One region of the Desulfuromusa ferrireducens genome, then DNA from elsewhere that is predicted to be linked to it. Evidence: riboswitches for the same ligand, from Rfam matches in the RefSeq annotation. Region 1 holds a riboswitch; the other holds the start of a gene.

The links. A riboswitch is a leader RNA that binds a small molecule or an ion and turns the genes downstream of it on or off. The one in region 1 is predicted to bind molybdenum cofactor.
Region 2: linked by a shared signal. The riboswitch ahead of ACZ5PT_RS05230 (ABC transporter substrate-binding protein) and the one ahead of ACZ5PT_RS13780 (aldehyde ferredoxin oxidoreductase C-terminal domain-containing protein) in region 1 are both predicted to bind molybdenum cofactor.

What each region holds. Positions count from the first base shown of each region.
Region 1 is NZ_AP042415.1:3,065,817-3,073,601, forward strand. It holds gene ACZ5PT_RS13750 (iron-containing alcohol dehydrogenase) at 1-316, opposite strand, end outside; gene ACZ5PT_RS13755 (molybdopterin molybdotransferase MoeA) at 413-1,606, opposite strand; gene ACZ5PT_RS13760 (ABC transporter ATP-binding protein) at 1,573-2,295, opposite strand; gene ACZ5PT_RS13765 (ABC transporter permease) at 2,300-2,986, opposite strand; gene ACZ5PT_RS13770 (ABC transporter substrate-binding protein) at 2,996-3,796, opposite strand; gene ACZ5PT_RS13775 (iron-containing alcohol dehydrogenase) at 4,450-5,613, shown strand; molybdenum cofactor riboswitch at 5,696-5,814, shown strand; gene ACZ5PT_RS13780 (aldehyde ferredoxin oxidoreductase C-terminal domain-containing protein) at 5,854-7,581, shown strand; gene ACZ5PT_RS13785 (MoaD/ThiS family protein) at 7,707-7,785, shown strand, end outside.
Region 2 is NZ_AP042415.1:1,145,948-1,153,732, forward strand. It holds gene ACZ5PT_RS05220 (molybdopterin molybdotransferase MoeA) at 1-353, opposite strand, end outside; gene ACZ5PT_RS05225 (ABC transporter permease) at 382-1,068, opposite strand; gene ACZ5PT_RS05230 (ABC transporter substrate-binding protein) at 1,078-1,878, opposite strand; molybdenum cofactor riboswitch at 1,949-2,069, opposite strand; gene ACZ5PT_RS05235 (ATP-binding cassette domain-containing protein) at 2,112-2,822, opposite strand; molybdenum cofactor riboswitch at 2,900-3,018, opposite strand; gene fdhD (formate dehydrogenase accessory sulfurtransferase FdhD) at 3,023-4,441, opposite strand; gene nrfD (NrfD/PsrC family molybdoenzyme membrane anchor subunit) at 4,591-5,826, opposite strand; gene ACZ5PT_RS05250 (4Fe-4S dicluster domain-containing protein) at 5,829-6,665, opposite strand; gene fdnG (formate dehydrogenase-N subunit alpha) at 6,662-7,785, opposite strand, start outside.

The DNA of each region.
Region 1 (7,785 bases):
CGGACTTGGCAACATCGACCGGGCTACCGCCACCGACGGCGATGATCGCATCGCAGCCGGACTGCAGATAGTGTTCAAGCCCCGCGCCGACTTCAAGATCTTTGGGATTGGTAGTAAGGGCAGAAAAAATTTCCGTCTGCAGACCGGCTTGTTTGAGATAGTTGCAGGCGATATCGACCCACCCGGCGCTGATAACTTCTGCGTCGCTAACCAGGAATACTTTACCGGCTCCAAGCCGAACGGCACTTTCACCAATTTGGCTCAAAGAACCACAGCCAAAGATAATTTCCGGAGTAACAAACTTGCTGATATTCATGTACGCTCTTTCCGGCAGATCAAGGCCGTTGTATTGTCTGTGTCCATTGATTCTTTCCATTATCGCAAAAAAATGCTTTCACTGCCTGAAAAACTGTTAAATCAGATGGACATCAACCGGCTCGCCTGCCTCGATTCGTTCAGGTGCCGCTGGCAGGATGGCGATCCCGTTGGCCCGTAGCATGGTCCTTAAAATACCAGTATTCTGATCACCGGAACTTGCGGCGCTCAGGCGGCCTGCGTGCTCGGTAACGAAAACCCGTAGAAATTGCACCCGTCCAGGCTTCTTTTTGACCGCTTCTTGCAGCGTAGCTTTAACGCATGGCTTGATGGGGTTGAGATGCCCCTGCATTTTCAGCAGCGCCGGCCTGACGAATTCCTCAAATGTCACCATGGTCGAGACCGGGTTGCCGGGCAATGAAAAGACTGGCTTGCCGTCCTTTAAACCGAAGGCCGTCGGTCGTCCTGGTTTGATGTTGACCTTCCAGAACAGTTGCTCGACCCCAGCGTCCTGCAACATTTCGCAGACCAGATCACGATCCCCCATCGACACCCCAGCCGAAGTGATCAAGACATCCGCCTGTAAGCCTTCGTTGAGTTTTTGCTTGAGGCTGTCGCGATTGTCACGTGCAATGCCGAGCAGCACCGGTTCACCGCCAACTTCCTTAACCGCGGCCGCGAGGGAGTAGGCATTGCTGTTGGCTATTTGTCCTGGGCCGATCGGTTCCCCTGGTTCGACCAGTTCGTCACCGGTCGACAGGATGGCGACTTGCGGCCGTTTGAAAACCTTGACCGTTTTGCAACCAAAGGAGGCGAGCAGGTTGATTTCCGCCGGACGCAGAATGCTGCCGGTGGTTATAACCACCTCACCCTGCGGAATATCCTCGCCACGAAAACGGATATGATCACCAACCTGGAACGGGCTGACGATGACCACCTGTGTGCCATCCTCTTCGGTCTCTTCGATGGGGACAATCGCCTGACAGCCGCTCGGGATTGGCGCGCCGGTCATAACTTTTATTGCACTTCCCGGAGCAACATGAAGATCCCCGGCGCTGGCGCCAGCCGAAATATAGCCGCTTATGGTCAGTCGCGCGCCAACGCGGCTGTCTTCGTGCCGGACCGCGTAGCCGTCCATGGCCGAATTGTCCCAACGCGGCAGTTCGCAGGGCGATTCAATGTCCTTTGCCAGGACACGGCCAACGGCATCAAGTAAGGTGACCGAGTCGCTACCTAACGGCATGACCCGGTCGAGGATCAGAGCCCTTGCACTTTCAAAGGATTTAGCCATCTGTGTTGCTCCATGGTGGTGAGTTCAATCTGTTTCATTGGGTTTTTGGGGCTGGCGATCAGGCGACCATTCTCCAGCCGGATGGTTTCGCTGCCCAACCGCTCGGGTTGCGTCAGATCATGGGTGGTAAAGATCAGCGTAACGCCATAATTTGGAAGCCTGCTGAGTAATTCCTCAAACGCGGGCAGGCTGGCGCTGTCGATGTTCGCGGTCGGTTCATCTAGCAGCAGCACTTCAGGTTGCAAGGCCAGAGCACGGGCCAAGGCCACTCGTTGTACTTCCCCTCCTGAGAGTTTGTCGGCTTTACGCTGTTCGAAACCGTTCAGGCCGACCGTCTCAAGGGTCGATTTGATCCGTATTTTTTGCTCTTTTCCCGGAATGCCGCGCAACTTCAGCCCGAAAGTGAGATTGTCCGCCACCGTCCCCTTGAGCAGGTAGGGGGATTGCTCGACCAGGGTGACCTTCTGCCGTCGCTGCGTCAGGGTTTCTGCTGTCGCGGCGAAGCTAATAGTCCCTCGCTGCGGCACGCTCAAAAAAGCCAGCGCCCTGAGCAGGGTGCTTTTCCCGGCCCCATTGTCTCCCGTTAGCGCATAGCTGCGGTTTGGCAACAGTTCCAGTCTCTCAATCGAGAGGCTGAAGCTCTGCCCCTGACGAATGATCACATCTTTTAAGCGGAGTACCGGTTTCATCAACTTACCTTTGTTGCAACAGGTTCAAAAATAGATTTACGAACAGGGCGACACTCAAAAGCACCATCCCCAACGCCAGGCCGAAGGCGAATTCTCCCTTGCTGGTTTCCAGAGCGATCGCCGTGGTCATGGTGCGGGTTGAACCGCGGATATTGCCGCCGAGCATCATCGCGACCCCGACTTCGCCGATAACCCGGCCAAAACCGGCAATTACTGCCGCCATCACCCCGAAACGGATCTCTCTAAGCAACTGTATTCCGGCTTGAAGTGGCGTCGCCCCCAGCGTCAACGCGGTGTTGATGATCCGTTTGTCTGAACCCTTGACAGCGGCCAGAACATAATTGGCGATGATCGGTATGGCCAGCACCATCTGGCCGACAATCATCGCCAGTGGCGTGAACAGCAGGCCGAGACTGCCAACCGGACCCTGCCTGCTGAACAGTCCAAACAACACCAGGCCGACAACCACGGTCGGCAGCGCCATCAGGGTGTTCAGCAGTGTAACCAGTACGCGCCGACCGCGAAACTGTGCCAGCCCGAGCAACACGCCAGCAGGGACAGCCAGCAGCGCCGACAGGACAATGGCCGTGCAGGAGGTATAGAGGGAGGTCCAGACGATACTCTGGATCTCCCGATCAAAGGCGAATACCAGCTCAATCGCCTGCAATAATGATCCACTCAGATAGCCCAAGCTATTCCCTTATTGGACGTAGAAAAGCTGCTCACCACCGCGGCGATAAGCGGTGATAAGGCTTTTCGCCTGAGGGGAAGTCAGGTAGTCGAGAAACTTTTCGGCCAATTTTACCTTGACGTGTGGATGTTTCTGCGGATTGACCATGATCACGCCGTAGGGGTTAAACAGCCGCTGGTCCCCTTCGCTGACAACCTGCAGATCAGTCTTGCCTTTGAACGCCAGATAGGTGCCGCGATCGCTCAGCGTATAGCCCTGGCGTTCTCCTGCCATAACAATCACCTCGCCCATACCGCGGCCAGCTTCCAGGTACCAGTCGCCGTATGGGGTGACCTCGGCCGCTTGCCAGAGTTGTTTCTCGCGGCTGTGGGTGCCGGAGTCATCGCCGCGTGAGACGAAGGTCGCTTCGGTCGCGGCAATTTTGGCCATGGCGGCGGCGACATCGTTTGCTTCTTTAAGGCCGGCCGGATCCTTGGCTGGTCCGAGGATGACAAAATCGTTGTACATCACGTCCCGCCGGTCGACGCCGTAGCCTGCGGCAACAAACTTATCTTCTTTATTGCGGGCATGCACCATGACGACATCAACATCGCCCGATTCCCCCAGTTTGATTGCTTTGCCGGTGCCGACGGCGATTACATCAACCTGGCAATCATTGGCCTGCTCAAAAGGCGGGAGCAGTACCGCCAGTAACCCTGAATTTTCTGTCGAAGTGGTGGTTGCCAGGCGCAGATGCTCGGTCGCCAACGCAGGGGTGGTCAGTGCCCCTAACAGGCAAGCGGTGATTAACAACGTCAGTCTTGATTTCATTGGTTCATCCTTCTGTCTTGTGTTTGTCGAATAGATAGGTTGTCCGTTTAGGGCAAGGCGAAAACCGTCGCTTGCAGTTTTGTCCGGCGACAGCCTTTCTTTCAGGCAGGGCATCAATTGCAAAAGTCATGCAAATTTCCAGTTTTCCTTCCAGACGATGGGTTTATCGCGACGACGAGAGTGTGCTGATAGGCGGCAGTTCGACAGAGTTAAACGTTGTTACGTATACGGGCTGGGAGCTGGGGTGGGTTTTAGATATTTATATGGGCTGTCCTTTTCGGCGATCCCTGCTCGTTGAACAGCAGGGCTACCATGTAGTGGAATGTATTAAATAGGTACATATTGTCCCACTTTGGAACGATTTGTGCCATGAACTGTGTTTGTCGCAGGGAGGGTAGGGGGAGGTGTGACAGGTGTGGCAGGTGTAGCAGATCGATCCGTTCTGGAACGTTCTGTGCCGAAATAGTCCTGAAGGAGAAATTTAGTTCAATACTGTTTCTGTCAGCGATGGCAAGAAATAAGATTGTGTTTACGGTATGTTAAGTACTTTTTTCGCAACTGGCACCCTTGTTGCTCTAGTCCTAAACCTACGTTTTACTTTTTATATTTTCTGGCAACACAACAACACCAATGAAACAACAAGGAGAGAAAAAATGGCTTTAGCAGATCAAACTTATGGATTCTATATTCCGACTGTTTCCCTCATGGGCGTAGGTTCCTCAAAGGAAACCGGCGAACAGGTCAAGGCGCTGGGCGGCACCAAGGCACTGTTGGTCACCGATAAGGGCATTGTCGCTATGGGCATGGCTGAGCAGATCAAAGTTCAGGTCGAAGCCGCTGGTATTCCCGTGGTCATCTTCGACGGTTCCGAGCCAAACCCGACCGACAAAAACGTTCATGACGGTCTGGAGGTTTACCAGGGCGAGAAATGCGACACCATCATTTCCCTCGGTGGCGGCTCTTCCCACGACTGTGCTAAGGGCATCGGCATGGTTGCCACCAATGGCGGGCACATCCGCGATTGCGAAGGCGTTAACAAGACCACTAAGGCAATGCCTCCTTTTGTCGCCATTAACACCACCGCCGGTACCGCTTCAGAGATGACCCGCTTCTGCATCATCACCAACACCGATACCAAAGTGAAAATGGCTATCGTTGACTGGCGTTGCACGCCAAATATCGCCATCAATGATCCAGTCCTGATGGTCGGCAAGCCTGCTGCCCTGACCGCTGCAACCGGCATGGATGCACTGACTCACGCGGTTGAGGCCTACGTCTCGACCATTGCCACCCCAATCACTGACGCCTGTGCCATCAAGGCGATTGAGCTGGTTGCCGAGTACCTGCGTCCGGTCGTTGCCAACGGCGACAACCTCGAAGGGCGTGACAAGATGGCCTACGCTGAGTACCTCGCTGGCATGGCCTTCAACAACGCCTCCCTCGGTTATGTCCACGCTATGGCCCACCAGCTCGGTGGCTTCTACAATCTCCCCCATGGTGTCTGTAACGCTATCCTGCTGCCGTCGGTCTGCGAATTTAACGTTATCGCCAACCCACAGCGTTTCGCTGATATCGCCGTGGCGATGGGTGAGAACATTGACGGTTTGAGTGTTGTTGCTGCTGCCGCCAAGGGCATCGCGGCAATCCGCAAGCTCTCTGCTGACATTGGCATCCCGACCGGTCTGACCGCACTCAACGTTAAGGAAGCTGACCTTGCCGTTATGGCAGGCAACGCTCAGAACGATGCCTGCATGTTGACCAACCCGCGCAAGGCGAACCTCGATGACGTCATCGGCATCTACCAGGCCGCAATGTAAGCGTTTCGGATTCTGGGGCCGGGGTGAATACTCTCCCGGCCCTTTTTTGCAATAAGCAGCAATCTGGCTGTTAGTTATTGAAACAAATATCGATCTCCGAGCCTGATCACCTTAGAGGATTTTCCTGATGGTGGCAGGCCGCCGGGTTCCGCTGGAAACGGCGCGGCCTCCCTTTCGAAAAGGAGATTGAACGTATATGTGCATTACGCATCATCTTTGCCGAATGGGAGTATCTACAACATGGACAAAATTTTTCGCGTTAACATGACCGACCTCACCAGCAGCGTTGAGGAGGTTCCGCAAAACTGGGCTGGCCTCGGTGGCCGCGCCCTGACCTCGACCATCGTTTCCGCAGAGGTCGATCCCGCCTGTCACCCGCTGGGATTAAATAATAAATTGGTCTTCGCTCCTGGTTTGCTCTCAGGCACTGCGGCCGCCAACTCCGGGCGAATGTCCTGTGGCGCCAAGAGTCCCCTGACTGGCACCATCAAAGAGAGCAACACCGGCGGCACCACCGCTCAGCAGTTTGCCAAGATGGGCATCAAAGCGCTGATAATCGAGGGCCTGCCGAAGGAAGACAAATTCTACAGCCTCAACATCACCGTTAACGGTGTGACCATCGCCGAAGAGACTGAGCTGCTCGGTCAAGGTAACTTTGCTGTCATTGAGGCGCTTGAGGCCAAGTTCGACAAGAAGGTCGGCATCATGATGATCGGCCAGGCCGGTGAAGCGAAGATGGCCGCTGCCAATATTTCGGTCAAAGACCCCGACAGCAAGATCCGTAGCCACGGCCGCGGCGGCATGGGTGCGGTCATGGGCTCGAAAAAGATCAAGTACATCACCGTTGATGCGAGCGACGCTCCCGGCGTCACCATCGCCGATCCGGAGAAATTCAAGGCCGCGGCCCGCATTTTCGCCAAGACGATTCTTGATCACCCGGTCGCTGGTGAAGGTCTGGCTACCTACGGCACCAACGTCTTGGTAAATATCCTCAATGAGGCTGGTGGTCTGCCAACCCGCAACTTCACCTACGGTCAGTTCGAAGCACACGACAACATCAGCGGCGAGACCATGCATGACACCATCGTCGAGCGCGGTGGCAAGACCAAGCACGGCTGTCATGCCGGTTGCATCATGAAATGCTCACAGGTCTACAATGACAAGGACGGCAAGTACCTTACTTCCGGCTTTGAGTACGAGACCATCTGGGGCTTAGGTGCCAACTGCTGTATCGAGATCCTCGATGATATCGCCGTAGCCGACAGCATCATGGATGATATCGGTGTCGACTCCATCGAGACCGCCGTCATGTTCGGTGTCGCCATGGAAGCCGGCATTCTCCCCTTTGGCGACGGCAAAGGGGTCATCCGTTTACTGAGGGAAGAAATCGGCAAAGTCACCCCGCTCGGCCGGATTCTCGGTGGTGGTGCCGGCAGCGTCGGCAAAACCTACGGCGTCACCCGCGTCCCAGTGGTCAAGAATCAGGCGATCCCTGCCTACGACCCTCGCAGTGTCAAGGGTATCGGCATCACCTACGCGACCAGCACCATGGGCGCCGACCACACTGCCGGTTACGCTATCGCCACCAATATCCTGAATATCGGCGGTTACGTTGACCCGCTGAAGAAGGATGGTCAGGTCGAGCTCTCTCGCAACCTGCAGATTGCTACCGCCGCCGTCGACTCGACCGGTATGTGTATCTTTGTCGCTTTCCCGGCTCTGGACATCCCTGAGTGTCTGCCGGCGCTGATCGACATGATCAACGCCCGCTTCGGGATCGAACTGACCGGCGACGATGTCACCAACCTCGGCAAAAGCGTCCTCAAGACCGAGCGTGCCTTCAATATTGGCGCTGGCTTCACCAATAAGGACGATCGGCTGCCCGAATTCTTCCTCGAGCCGGTCGCGCCGCACAATGCGGTCTGGGATTTCACTGGTGACGAGATCGATGCATTCTGGGACTTTTAAACCATCTCTCAAGAGGGTGTAAACTCTCTCTCCTGCCCGGTGTGGCCGTCACTGTGCGGCCACACCGGGATTTTTTTCACGAGTACCAGCGTGAGTGATGGATTGCAGAAAACAGGGAGAATGAGATGAAGATTACCGTTAAACTCTTTGCCAATTTTCGCAATGATCGCTTCAAGATCAAGGAACAGGAAATAGCCGTCGGCA
Region 2 (7,785 bases), 1.9 Mb from region 1:
ACCTGACCAGGGGCTTCAACGGTCTCCTCAAAGGGCACAATCGCATCGGCACCTTGCGGAATCGGCGCCCCGGTCATGATCTTGACCGCCGTCTGCGCCTTGACCGTGCAATTCAACCGGCCTCCGGCAGGCAGATAGCCGACTAACGGCAGGATCGCTCCGGTGGAACAATCCTCAGCACGCACCGCGTAGCCATCCATCGCTGAATTATCGAACAACGGTAACGGTTGGTTGGCAATGACATCCTCGGCGACCGCCCGACCGGCAGCGTCGAGCAAGGAAACTTTTTCTATCGCCAACGGTTCGACAGCATCAATAATCTGCTGGCGCGCCTGATAAAATGAAATCGGCATCTTTTCTCCTCATCGTTAAACTTTATTTTTAGCGTTGCTGAAGCAGATTTAATCCCAAATTAACCAGCAGCGCCACCCCCATCAACACCAATCCGAGAGCCAGTCCAAAAGCAAACTCCCCCTTACTTGTTTCCAGGGCAATGGCAGTCGTCATGGTGCGGGTGGTGCCGCGGATATTGCCACCGAGCATCATCGCCACGCCGACTTCGGCAATCACGCGGCCGAAACCAGCGATCACCGCCGCCATCACGCCGAAACGAATCTCGCGCAGCAGTTGCACCGCCGCCTGCAAACGGGAGGCGCCGAGGGTCAGGGCAGTGTTGATAATCCGCTCGTCGGACCCGCTGACTGCCGCCAACACCAGGTTGGCAACGATTGGTGTGGCCAACACCGTTTGCCCGGCAATCATCGCCAGCGGTGTAAACAGCAATCCGAGATCCCCGAGTGGCCCCTGTCGACTGAACAAACCGAACAGTAGCAGGCCAACCACTACAGTCGGCAGAGCCATCAAGGTATTCAGCAGGGTGATCATCAACCGCCGGCCGCGAAACCGGCTGATCCCCAGCCAGAGACCGATCGGCACCCCAACCAGCGCGGCCATCAGGATGGCGCAACTGGAGGTGTACAGGGATGTCCAGACGGTCATCTGGACATCCCGATCGAAACTGATGATCAGCTCAACGGCTGCAAGCAGGGATTCACCTAAAAAGCCCAAAGAGTTTCCTTACTCGGCAACGTAAAAAAGTTGCTCGCCACCTTTACGGAAACTGGTGATCAGGGCCCGGGCTGGAGGAGAAACCAGATAGTCGAGGAATTTTTTCGCGTGCTCGACCTTTACATGGTCGTGTTTGGCCGGATTTACCATGATCACGCCATAAGGGTTAAACAGGCCGTTATCTCCTTCGACGGCAATTCGCAGCTCGGTCTTGGTTTTGAATGCCAAGTAGGTGCCGCGGTCGGTCAAGGTATAACCCTGACGCTCGCCAGCCATGACGATTACCTCGCCCATGCCGCGGCCAGCTTCCAGGTACCAGTCTCCAGCCGGTGCAACAGCAGCCTTTTTCCACAACTGCTTTTCGCGCGAGTGGGTGCCGGAATCGTCGCCACGCGAGACAAAGGTACTACCGGTGGCAGCAATCTTGGCCATAGCGGCGGTCGCGTCTTTACTGCCTTTAATCCCTGCGGGGTCACTGGCCGGGCCGATGATGATGAAGTCATTGTACATGACATCGCGGCGATCAACGCCGAAACCGGCGGCGACAAATTTATCTTCCTTGCTGCGCGCATGCACCAACACCACATCGACATCGCCGTTTTCGCCCAACTTGATCGCTTTGCCGGTGCCGACGGCAATGACGTCAACCTTGCAATCGTTGGCCTGCTCAAACGGCGGCAGCAACTCGGCCAGCAGACCGGAATTTTCCGTTGAGGTGGTCGTCGCGAGACGCAAATGCTCGCTGGCCAATGCACTTCCGGCTAGCACCAACAGGCAACTTAGCAGAACCAAAATACGCTGTACTTTCATTTTCCTCTATCCTCCATCTTGCAAACAAAAAACGCCTTTCAGATGAAAGGCGTAAACAGCCGCACCCATTTAGTGCAACTGTACGTCTCCTTTCCAAATACGGGAGGTCCGGTCGTTTCCCACCGAACCCAACGGCTTTAGCGCCACGGCAAATACCGACAGGCAAAAAAAGCTCGGAGAATGACAATCATGTTGTGCATGTTCCAGACGGCCCAGTGGGTCGCCCGATTTGCTTATCCCTTCACCTGCCGCAGCAGGGGTTGATAGTTCTCGTTTGGGTGAACCGCTGGCGTTTGCTGCAGCTGACCATCGGCCAAGGAGAGGATCTCACCGCCCAGCCGCTGCGGCTGTTGCGCATCATGGCTGGCGATCACCACCGTCATCCCTTGCAGTGGGAGACCGACCAGGAAACGCTCCAAAGCAGCCAATTGTCCGACATCGAGATTGGCGGTCGACTCATCGAGCAGTAACAGCTGCGGCCGCAAGCAGAGGGCTCGCGCCAGCGCAACCCGCCGGGTTTCACCGCCGGATAATTGTTCTGCCGAGCGCTGCTGAAAACCGTCCAAGCCGACAACCTGCAGCGCCTGATCGATCCGGCTTTGTAACTCCTGTCCTTTTAAGCCACGCAGTTTCAAACCGAAAGCGAGATTCTTCTCAACACTGCCGACAAACAGCAGCGGATTCTGTTCGAGCAGGGTGATCTGTTGCCGCAGCCGTTGCAGACTGGACCCGGTCCATAACACCGGCTGCCCGGCAAAACTCAGCTGCCCACTTTGTGGCTGTTGCAAAAGGGCCAACAGTCGCAGCAGGGTACTTTTCCCAGCGCCGTTTTCCCCTTTCAGAACATAGAGACGTCCTGTTTGCAGATTGAGCCTCGGCACCTGCAGGGAAAAATCCCCTTGTTGCAAGCTGATATTGTTTAGTTCGAGCAGCGTCGTCATCATGCCGATCCCACAAAAAAAGCTCCTTCCGCATGGAAGAAGCCCTTAAAAGACCATAGGAGACAGATAAGCTGCACCAGTAGCCTTTTTCAGGATCCCCTTTCCAAACGGGAGGCCCGGCCGTTTCCAGCCGCACCCATCGACCGACCGCCATCAGGAAAACCCTCTAAGGCGGGACGGTTCGGAGAACCAATATTTAGTTTTTAGTTGCTGTTGCCTTCGAGCAACGGCACGGAACTTAACTCCTCATTGCTAACCAGAGTACCACGCAGTCGGAAATAATCCTCCGGCGTGTTGATATTCTGAAAGCTTTTCTCGCCAGGATCAAGCTCTTTTATCTTTTTGCTGGAAATTTCTACTACTTTGACCTGATCGAAGAACAGCATGATCCGCCGCTGTCCGCCGTCCAGCACCTGCTCCATGGCCGACAAACAACTCTTGTCGTAGAGGGCATGCAACGGCTCGTGGCCACCACTGCTGTTCGGAATAACCAGATCGCCACGACTGGCCTGAGCACAAATATGCCGGACCACACGAGCGGAGATAAACGGCATATCACAGCCGACGACAAAAATCTGCTCGTTGCCGGCGTGGGCCAGCCCGGAATGAACCCCGGCCAGCGCCCCCTGCGCATAGTAGAGATCGGGGACCTTGCGACAATCGATTTCGCTGTACAGTTCCGGCGAATTGGTAACGATCACCACCTCATCGAACAAGGCCGCCATGCGGCTATAAACATGATCGATGAAGCGCGCGCCCTGAATCGGTAGCAACGACTTATCGCTGCCCATGCGCCGACTTTCGCCACCAGCGAGGATCACCCCAGTGATGCCGGGGATCCGCTTAGCGGCACCAGAAATCTGCAGTTGCTGGGCATGGCTGTAAATTTCCAGACCGCTGCCACGCAGGTAACCGACCAAGGTAATTCCGGCCTGCTGACAGAGCTCGATGGCCTTGTCGGTCGGCGAGGTCCGGGAGGCGATCAGGCCGATGCCAAGCCGCGCGGCCTTGGCAACCATCTCGGTAGAAATCCGGCCCGATGTCACCAGCATCTTATCTTGCAAGTTGAGTTGCTTGAAGAGCGCCTCTCCGGCGAGCCGGTCAAGGGTATTGTGGCGGCCGATATCCTCGGCATAGAGCAGCAGACCATCTTCATCGCCGATCGCCGCCGAGTGGATGCCGCCGTGGCTGCGATATTGCTCGGTCCGCTCGTTCAACTCTTTCATCAGCTGAAAGAGGCGGTCACTGCTGTAGCGGCGCTGTTTTTGCCGTGAATCAGCGAGCAAACGCTCGGGCAGATTATAGGCGATACCGGTTCCACAACCGGAGGTCAGGGTCGGTTGCAGTAGCTCCGGCAGATCGCCCCGCAGACGCACTTCGGCCAAGCCGAAATCGTCACAGACGCCGAGAGAAAGAATATCATCGAGCGAATCGATGAAGCCCTGCAGGCGAAAAAAACCAGCCAGCAGAAAATTGAGTTTGTGCGGCGAACTGACCAGGGTCGCCAGTTCGCGGCCATTGACGCGCAAACGTAGCGGATATTCTTCAACCACCGCCCGCCGGGCGCTTTCACTGCGCCCTTTGGTCAGGCGAATAATTTTATGTTCAGATGGCTTTTCCATAGATCTCAAACCTCAACTCAAATCACGAAGATTTGGAGTGATTTAGTAGCAAATACAGATTAGCGTCTCTCCAGCGCCACGACAATCGCTTTTCCGGCGCAGGAGAAGAACCTCCTGCGACAACGCCGCAGGAGGTCAACAATGAGCGCTTAATTCACGCCGGAAACAGCTTTGCCTTTCGGCAATTTAGCGGTTGCTGGTTGCTGTTCGTCTCCACCAATCTTATGGAAGGAATCGGGCAACGAGTAATCGACCGTTTCCGGGTGATGTTCAAAGATCGGGAAATACTTGGCGATCAAGACGAAGAACAGGATATGCCCGGCGATGATACCGATAGTCACCAGCGATTCAACAATCGAAGGATAATAGATCTGGTCTGGATTCATCATTCCGAACATCGAAACGTTAAAGCGATTCAGCACCAGACCAAAAACCACCAGACATGCAGCGATCGCCCGACGGCGATCATCATTACGCACCGACTTCTGGGTAAACATGAAGAAGGGCAGAATAAATCCAATCACCAGCTCAACAACAAACAGCAGCGTCAGCACCGGACGATCGAAAAAGGGGCCATTCGACAAAGCCAGCAGACTGTAGCCCCGCACAGCGAGATACAGGCCGAGCGTCCAAGGTAGAATCTTCGCCAGGGTCTGCAAAAACACCCCTTCGTTCGCCTGTCCCATCCATTTGTGACAAGCGGTCGCCTCAATAATGATGATGCACATACCGGAACAGATGGCGCTGATCCAAAACAGCAACGGCAGCAGCGGGTTGTACCAGAGGTTGTGCAGCTTGTCGACAGCGATCAGAAAGAAGGTACCGAGCGACGATTGGTGCAGGGTCGAGATCGCTGCGGCCAGAATAACCAGCGGCATTTCCAGCCAACGCAGCACCCGCAAAGACAAGTGCCAACCGAACTTTTCCGCCACCGGCGAAAGAAATTCGAGAAACAGCACCGTGGTGTAGGCCATAACGCACATGGAAACTTCAAACATCGGTGAATGGACGTTCCAGTAACGCAGGACGTGCCAGCCTTTATGAGGTTGCCCAAGGTCAAGGATCAGACCGATACAGACCAGCGAGTAACCCAAGAAGCCGGTCACAATCGCCGGGCGTACCAGCGGCTCGAGCTTTTTAATATGGAAACAATGGACAATGGCTCCCAAAGTGAAAGCCCCAGCGGCCAACGGCACCGCCGTCACCACATCGAAGGAGATCCACAATCCCCAGGGGTAGGTGTCATTCATGTTGGTGGTCGCACCCAGGCCAAAAACAAAGCGCACCATAGACGCTAGCGCAGCGACGACGACCAGAAAGATCAGAAACTTAATAAAGCTGTGGTAGCCTTTGACTTCATTGACAACATATTTAGCTGCAGTCATCGTTAATCCTCCTTCTCTGGCGCAGGATTATCGGCCTGCTCGGCTTCTCTCTCGTTCTTCAGTCGATCGCGACGATGGGTAACCCAAGACAGGGCGGATAATCCACCCCCGACGGTAATAAAGGCCGCTGGAACCAACCGCAGCGCCTGCCAGGTGTAGCCAGGCAGAGCCCGCAGGGTGACCGGTTTGAAGCCGAGTTCATCGAAGGGCAGCGAGGTCAGGTAGATGACCGAAGTTCCGCCAGCTTCTTCTTTGCCGTAAACCTTGTGGATGTACTTATCCGGATGCTTGGCCAGACGCTCTTCAGCGATCTTGATCATTTCATCCCGCGGACCATAAGTAATCGCGGTCGGGCAGGCGGTGGCACAAGCGGGCTTCATTCCCTCTTTGAGGCGGCTGTAGCAACCGGTACATTTCTTGACCAGCGGCAGGCCTTTGCTCCACTCGTATTTAGGCACGCCAAAGGGGCAGGCGATCATGCAGAAACGGCAGCCGATGCAGCGATCGGCCTTGTAGATGACCGGACCCTCTGCGGTTTTCTCGAAGGCACCGACCGGACAGACCGAGGCGCAGGCCGGATCGTTACAGTGCATGCACATCTCTTTGTAGAAGGCGAACTCGTTCTGGCCGTTTTTCTGGTAGTCGCGGAATTTGATGCGGGTAAACGTATATTCCGACATCGCCGGCGGATTCTGATAGCCCTCGCCGCTGAAGAACTCCGTCTCTTCCGCCTCAAGCTGGTTCCACTGCTTACAGGCGACCTGACAACCACGGCAGCCGGTACATTTGGTCATATCGATCAGAAAGGCGTTGTTTTTCGAGAGGTTACTCTTGCTCATGATTTAATGCCTCCTTTCTCGATATTACAGAGGAACGCTTTGTATTCTGGAATAGTGGTATTGGCATCGCCAACCGCGGCGGTCAGCATGTTAGCGCTACCACCGGTGGCCAGACCGTTGAAGCCGAAGTGCCACGGCAGGCCAACCTGCTCAACCATCTTGCCACTGACGCGCAGCGGTTTGATCCGCGAAGTCACCAGCGCTTTGGCTTCAATCGCGCCACGGGCCGAAGAAATCGTCACCATGTCGCCATTTTTCAGGCCCTTCCACTCGGCCAATTCTTCACCGATCTCGACAAACATGTCGGGAACCAGCTCGACCAACCATGGCAGGTTGCGGGTCATGGCCCCGGCTTGCCAGTGCTCGGAAACCCGATAGGTGGTGCCGATGTAGGGGTACTTGCCAGTGTTATCGATCTTGCCGGGGGTCGACACCGCAGGATTGCTCTGCTGCGAGGTCATGGCGTTGGCGACCGGGCTCTCCATCGGCTCGTAGTGCTCCGGCAACGGACCATCGGCCAGACCGGCAGCGAACAAACGACCATAGCCTTCGGCGATCATGATAAACGGCGACTTGGTGCCATCTTCGCTCATCGGTACCCAACCACCGTCAGGAACATCGCCTTCCCATTTACGGGTCACTTTGTTCCAGGCGATAACCGGTTTTTTCGGGTTCCACGGCTTGCCGTCCAGATCGACCGAGGCGCGGTTATACAGAACCCGCCGGTTGACCGGCCAGCACCAGGACCAGTTGTGATAGAAACCCATGCCGCTGGGGTCTTCCAGACCGCGACGCTGCATCAGGTTGCCGGCTTCGGTATAGGAATTACAGTACAGCCAGTTGCCGCTGGTGGTTGAGCCGTCGGCCTGCAAGAAGGCAAAGCTCGGCACCTGCTGTCCTTTTTTGTACTGCTTGCCCTTGATGACAATATCGCGGGTGAACTGACCGTTACACTCACGGGCGACCATATCGATGCTCGGCTCGTGACCGTCACCGTAGTTCCAGTCGAGATCGGTGATCGGACCGGGAAAGACGCCGTCTTTTTTGTAGAGGGCTTTGAGGTTCTTGACCCACTGATCGACGATAAAGGCATCACTCTCGGCGTGGCCGGGAGGGTTGA